2 linked regions of the Pseudolabrys taiwanensis genome follow. The protein of the gene in region 1 interacts with the protein of each later gene in a pairwise test. Links are inferred from orthologs where the notes say so. Each region holds a gene or a part of one and is shown on either strand. Other genes may lie near its edges.

What was found.
Region 2: the proteins of hflK (region 1) and ftsH interact in binary tests that used the Escherichia coli proteins (3 or more experiments, as listed by UniProt). The link is inferred for Pseudolabrys taiwanensis from one-to-one orthologs.

The regions. Positions count from the first base shown.
Region 1 is NZ_CP031417.1:5,387,227-5,390,324, forward strand. The notes cover bases 228-3,009. They hold hflK (FtsH protease activity modulator HflK), read left to right. Parts: upstream 228-935; coding sequence 936-2,084; downstream 2,085-3,009. Other genes in these bases: DW352_RS25635 (thiamine pyrophosphate-dependent enzyme), read left to right, coding at 228-721; hflC (protease modulator HflC), read left to right, coding at 2,081-3,009. Also shown: DW352_RS25630 (thiamine pyrophosphate-binding protein), read left to right, coding at 1-116; more of DW352_RS25635, read left to right, coding at 116-227; more of hflC, read left to right, coding at 3,010-3,028; DW352_RS25650 (DUF2065 domain-containing protein), read left to right, coding at 3,038-3,098.
Region 2 is NZ_CP031417.1:2,309,388-2,312,580, forward strand. What follows is about bases 317-3,193. They hold ftsH (ATP-dependent zinc metalloprotease FtsH), read right to left. Parts: upstream 2,781-3,193; coding sequence 852-2,780; downstream 317-851. Other genes in these bases: DW352_RS11085 (AzlC family ABC transporter permease), read right to left, coding at 317-517; tilS (tRNA lysidine(34) synthetase TilS), read right to left, coding at 2,910-3,193. Also shown: more of DW352_RS11085, read right to left, coding at 1-316. UniProt on the Escherichia coli protein: Acts as a processive, ATP-dependent zinc metallopeptidase for both cytoplasmic and membrane proteins. Plays a role in the quality control of integral membrane proteins.

The sequences.
Region 1 (3,098 bases):
ATCGCGTCGTCGATGAACAGGCGAAAGTGGCGCAGGCGATCAAGGACGCGTTCACGTGGTCCTACGCGGCCTACTATCACTCTGCCGTGGCACTGACCGGAGATCTGGTGCGGTGATGAAGCGCTTCGATTGCATGAGCGTGCTCGCGGAGCGGCTCAAGGACGAACTGGTGATCCTGTCGCTCGGCGCCAGCGTCGACGAATGGTACAACGCCGCGCCGCATATGCGCTCGGCCAGCCTGTTCCAGCAGCAGCTGGGGTGCGTCACGCCGCAGGCTTTCGGTCTCGCGGTCGGTCTGCCGCACCGGCGGATCGTGTCGCTCGATACCGACGGCGGCATGATGTTCAATCTCGGCATCCTCGCGACGCTGGCCAACGAGCAGCCGCCGAACCTCTTCGTCGTGGTCTGGGACAATCAGTGTTACCAGTCGATCGGCGGGCCGCCGACGCACACCGCCGGTCGCGTCGACATTGCGGCCATCGCGCGCGGCGCGGGCATCGAGCACGCCTATACGGCGCGCGATCTGGATGAGTTCGCCGCGCATTGCGACACCGGCTTGAACGCCGCCGTGCCCTACGTCGTCGTCGCCAAGGTCGATGCCGATGTCCGCCGCGACATCCGGCGCAAGCATTCCGACGGCCGCGAGGACAAGTACATCTTCGTCCGTCATGTCGAGGCATCGGAAGGCATCGTCATCATGGGGCCGAGCGAGCACAACTGATCGCCGCGCCGCCACTTGGCGCGCGCGACGGGCCCACGGTCTCGACTCGCGCACTGCTTATTAACGGCGCCTCAGAAAAAAGACGGCGATTTCAAGCCGATGCCGACAAAGTTGCGGCATGACAGCGCGTTGTAATGGCCCCGGCACTCCCCTATAACCCTGTCCCGACAAAGAGGTACAGGCTGCCGCCGTACGGCAGCGGGAGAGATTCTGAATGCCATGGCAGCAACAAGGCGGGGGCGGCGGCCCGTGGGGCTCGGGTGGGGGCAAGGGCCCCTGGGGCTCCGGACCGCAGTCGTCCGGACCGACACCGCCCGATCTGGAGGAAATGCTCCGCCGCGGCCAGGACCGGCTCCGGCGCGTGCTGCCGGGCGGCAATATGGGCGGCAAGGGCATTGCCCTCGTGGTGCTCGCCGCCGTGGCGCTGTGGGGCTTTTCCGGCTTCTTCCGCGTCGAGCCGGATGAGCTCGGCGTGGTGCTGCGCTTCGGCAAGCAAGTGCGCGAAGTGCAGCCGGGCCTGAATTACCACCTGCCGTACCCGATCGAGACCGTGCTCACGCCGAAGGCGCTGCGCGTCAACAAGATCGATATCGGCATGCGCATCGTCGACGACCTGCGCCGCGGCTCGACCGTGCGCGACGTGCCGGAGGAAAGCCTGATGCTCACCGGCGACGAGAACATCGTCGACGTCGACTTCTCGGTGCTGTGGAAGGTGAAGCCGACCGGCGTCGGCGAATACCTCTTCAACATCCAGAACCCGGAAGGCACGGTAAAGGCGGTGGCCGAGAGCGCCATGCGCGAGGTCATCGGCCGTTCCGAGATTCAGCCGATCCTGACCGGCGCGCGGCAGACCATCGAGACCGCCGTGCAGGATCTCATGCAAAAGACGCTCGACAATTATCGCGCGGGCATCGTCGTGCAGCAGGTGCAGTTGCAGAAGGTCGACCCGCCGACGCAGGTCATCGATTCATTCCGCGACGTGCAGGCGGCGCGCGCCGACCTCGAGCGCGCGGTCAACGAAGCGCAGACTTATGCCAACAAGGTCGTGCCGGAAGCGCGCGGCCGCGTGGCGCAGATCGTTCAGGCCGCCGAAGCCTATCGTCAGCAGACGGTGGCGGAAGCGACCGGTCAGACGGCGCGCTTCCTGAAGATCTACGAGCAGTACAAGAAGGCGCCGGACGTGACGCGCGAGCGTATGTATCTCGAGACCATGGAGCGCGTCCTGGGCTCGACCGACAAGATCATCCTCGATTCCGGCCAGGCCGGCGCCAATGGCGGTGGCGTGGTGCCTTATCTGCCGCTCAATGAGCTGCCGCGCGGATCGCAGCCGCGCAACCAGCCGCAGACGGGAGCCCGCCAATGAGGACCAACTTCATCGGTGGCGTCGTCGCCGTCCTGGTCGTCGTCGCGTTGATCGTCGGCTATTCGTCGCTGTTCGCGGTCTACCAGACGCAGCAGGCTTTGGTTGTCCGTCTCGGCCAGCCGGTGCGCGTCGTCAGCGAGCCCGGCTTGCACGTCAAGGTGCCGTTCATCGACAGCGTCATCGCGATCGACAAGCGCATCCTCGACCTCGAAGCGCCGCCGCAGGAGGTGATCGCCTCCGACCAGAAGCGTCTCGTAGTCGACGCCTTCGCGCGTTATCGCATCCAGGATCCGCTGCGCTTCTATCAGACGCTGGGTTCGATCACCGGCGCCAATTCGCAATTGTCGATCCTGCTCAACTCGGCGCTGCGCCGCGTGTTGGGCGAGGTGACGTTCACCCATGTCGTGCGCGACCAGCGCGCCGATCTGATGTCCCGCATCCAGCAACTGGTCGATCGCGAGGCGGGCGCCTATGGCATCCAGGTGGTCGACGTGCGTATCCGCCGCGCCGACCTGCCGGAGCAGAACAGCCAGGCGGTCTATCAGCGCATGCAGACGGAGCGTCAGCGCGAGGCGGCCGAGTTCCGCGCCACCGGTGCGCAGCGTTCGCAGGAGATCCGCTCGCGGGCCGACCGCGAGGTCACGGTGCTGGTGGCGGACGCGCAGTCGCAAGCCGAACAGATCCGCGGTGAAGGCGATGCCAAGCGCAACCAGATCTTCGCCGAGGCGTTCAGCCAGGACCCGGACTTCTTCACCTTCTACCGCTCGATGCAGGCCTATGAGACGGGTCTGAAGCCGGCGGACACCCGGTTGGTGATCAAGCCGGATTCGAGCTTCTTCCGGTTCTTCAACGATCCGAACGGCAAGGGACGGGCAAACGGCGCCCAAACCCCGGCAGCTCAGCCGGCGCAGCCAGCTCAGCCAGCAGCGCAACCGGCCCGTTAAGCAGCCCGCATGACGGATTTCCTGGCGGCGGTGGGACTGGTCTTCGTCATCGAGGGCCTGCTCTTTGCCG
Region 2 (3,193 bases), 3.1 Mb from region 1 along the record:
AGCGATAGGGGTCGACCGCCGAGCCGAGCCAATAGCCGGGCGCCGCCGAGATCACCCAGGTCACCCAGCAGGTCGCGGCGCTGCCGATGACGAAGCCCGGATCGTCGCCGCCATTGCGCCGGTAGCGCAGCCCCAGGACCCAGGGCGGCTCGACGAGGAAATGCAGGAATGGATAGACCTGCGACGCCGGCAATCTGCCGAGCAACGGGCGCATCGACGCGCCGATCAGCAGGAAGCGCGAGCAGATGACGAAGGTCGCCACCGCGGCGGCAAAGATCGTGGCTGCGGTGAATTGCTGCGGCCAGGAATCGACGACGATGATCTGCGCGACGCCCGCGAACACGGCCGCGCTCATCAGTTCAGCTTCCAGCAGCGTGAAGCCCTTGCGCGCGGCCACCGTGCCGAACGCCATGCCGAAGGCGAACAACCCCGGCATCACCGGCAGAGTGACGACGACGCCCTCGCGGAAGGCCGCGAAGGTCCAGGCAGGTGTCGGCTGAGAGGATCGGGAGGTCATTGGAAGCTATCGCTTCAATTCCGCTCGTCCCCGCGAAACGGGGACCCAGTTCGTAAAGCCATGCACGGCGCGCTGGATACCCGCTTTCGGGGGCATGAGCGGCACTCCGTAATAGATGTTCGTCTATCCGCAAAGAGCCTGACGCGGAAGCCACAAACGAAACCGACCGCCATGCGTGCCGCCGTTATGCCCCGCCGTACGCTGCAGTGGCGGCGCGAGCACTGGATCGCCCGCTTTCGCGGGCGACGACAGCTTCATAGGTCGGCAGCCCCGGCACCACTCCAAAAGAAAACGCCCGCCATGCGGCGGGCGTTTCGTATCCGTGTTGCAAGCCTCAGCCCTGCGGCTGCGGCGCGACATCGCCGGTCGGCGGCGCATCGGGACGCGGCCGCGGCTTGCCGGCGGGCGGCACCGCCGACGAGCGCGGACCGGTCGGCTCGATCACCGACTCGCGCACCGGACGGATGCCGTTGATCAAGTCCTTGATCTCATCGCCGGTCAGCGTCTCGAACTCGAGCAGGCCCTTGGCGAGCGTTTCGAGATCGGCGCGCTTCTCGGTCAGGATGCGACGCGCATCCTCAAGACCGGACTCGACGAGCTTGCGCACCTCGGCGTCGATCTTGCGGCTCGTCTCTTCCGAGACGTTGGTCTGCCGCGCGACCTGGTAGCCGAGGAACACTTCGTCCTGGTTCTCGCCATAGGCGACCGGGCCGAGCTCGGTCGAGAAGCCCCAGCGCGTGACCATCATACGGGCGAGCTTGGTGCCCTGCTCGATGTCGCTGGCGGCGCCGGAGGTGACCTTCTCGTTGCCGAACACGAGCTCTTCCGCCACGCGGCCGGCCATGATGATGGCGAGGCGCGAGGTCATCTGCTCGTAGGACATCGACAGCTTGTCGCGTTCCGGCAACTGCATGACCATGCCGAGCGCACGGCCACGCGGGATGATCGTCGCCTTGTGCACCGGATCGGTCGCCTTGACGTTGAGCGCGACCAGCGCGTGCCCGCCTTCGTGATAGGCGGTGAGGAGCTTCTCCTCGTCCGTCATCACCAGCGTGCGGCGCTCGGCGCCCATCATCACCTTGTCCTTGGCGTCCTCGAACTCCGCCTGCGTGACCATGCGCTTGTTGCGGCGCGCGGCCATGAGGGCGGCTTCGTTGACGAGGTTCATCAGGTCGGCGCCGGAGAAGCCGGGCGTGCCGCGCGCGACGGTCTTGAGGTTCACGTCCGGCGCCAGCGGCACCTTGCGCACGTGCACCTTCAGGATCTGCTCGCGGCCCATGACGTCCGGGTTCGGCACCACGACCTGGCGGTCGAAGCGGCCGGGACGCAGCAGCGCCGGATCGAGCACGTCAGGACGGTTGGTCGCGGCGATGAGGATGATGCCCTCGTTCGCCTCGAAGCCGTCCATCTCGACCAGCAACTGGTTGAGCGTCTGCTCGCGTTCATCGTTGCCACCGCCGAGGCCGGCGCCGCGATGACGGCCGACCGCGTCGATTTCGTCGATGAAGATGATGCACGGCGCGTTCTTCTTGGCCTGCTCGAACATGTCGCGCACGCGGCTAGCGCCAACGCCGACGAACATCTCGACGAAGTCGGAGCCCGAAATCGTGAAGAACGGCACGTTCGCTTCGCCGGCGACGGCGCGCGCAATCAGCGTCTTACCGGTGCCCGGAGGGCCGACCAGCAATACGCCGCGCGGAATGCGGCCGCCGAGACGTTGGAATTTGCCGGGGTCGCGCAGGAATTCGACGATCTCCTGCAGGTCCTGCTTGGCTTCGTCGACACCGGCGACGTCTTCGAACGTCACGCGGCCGTGCGATTCAGCCAAGAGCTTGGCGCGCGACTTGCCGAAGCCGAGCGCCTTGCCGCCAGCGCCCTGCATTTGGCGCGACAGGAATATCCACACGCCGATGAGCGCGATGAACGGCAGCCACGACACGAGCAGCGACACGAACCACGGCACGTTGTCCTGCTGCGGCCGCGCGGTGATCGACACGCCCTTGGAATAGAGCTTCTGCACGAGGCCCGGATCGCTCGGGGCATAGGTCTGGAAGCTGGTACCGTTGGCGAAGGTGCCGTGAATTTCCGGCCCTTGGATCACGACGTCGCGCACGCGACCCTGATCGACTTCGCTCAACAGCTGAGAAAAGGAAATATCCTGCGCAGTGGTGCGCTGTCCCGGGTTCTGGAAGAGGGTGAACAGCGCGAGCAGCAGGAGGACGATAATCACCCAGAGGGCGAAATTGCGTAAGTTGGCGTTCATCAGGCGTCCTTACCCGCCGCGAGAGCGGCCCGCGGCCATGAGATTTCTACGCCGCATTCGTGGCGGCTTCGCGTCCTTGCCAATGTAGGCAGCACGCCGCCTCCTGGAAAGGGCTCGATTCTATATATTCTAGCGCGATTTGCCGCGCGTGGCGCGGCCTCCGGCGCGGCCCTGTCGGTGCTTGGTTAAGGTCTTGCTGCGACGCGGCGGCGCCGGCTCCACCAAAATTTCTGCAACCGTGAGTGTCACAATCGCGCCGGCCAGACTGCGGCGGAAGCGGCTGCCCGTTTTGTGGGCCTGATCGAGGGCCTGCTTGAGCGCTTCCAGCTTGCCCAGTTCGACCTGCCCCTCGGTACCATAGCGCGCAATGCCGCGGCCGAGCAGCCGCAGCGCGATCTCCTCCGGCATCGTGT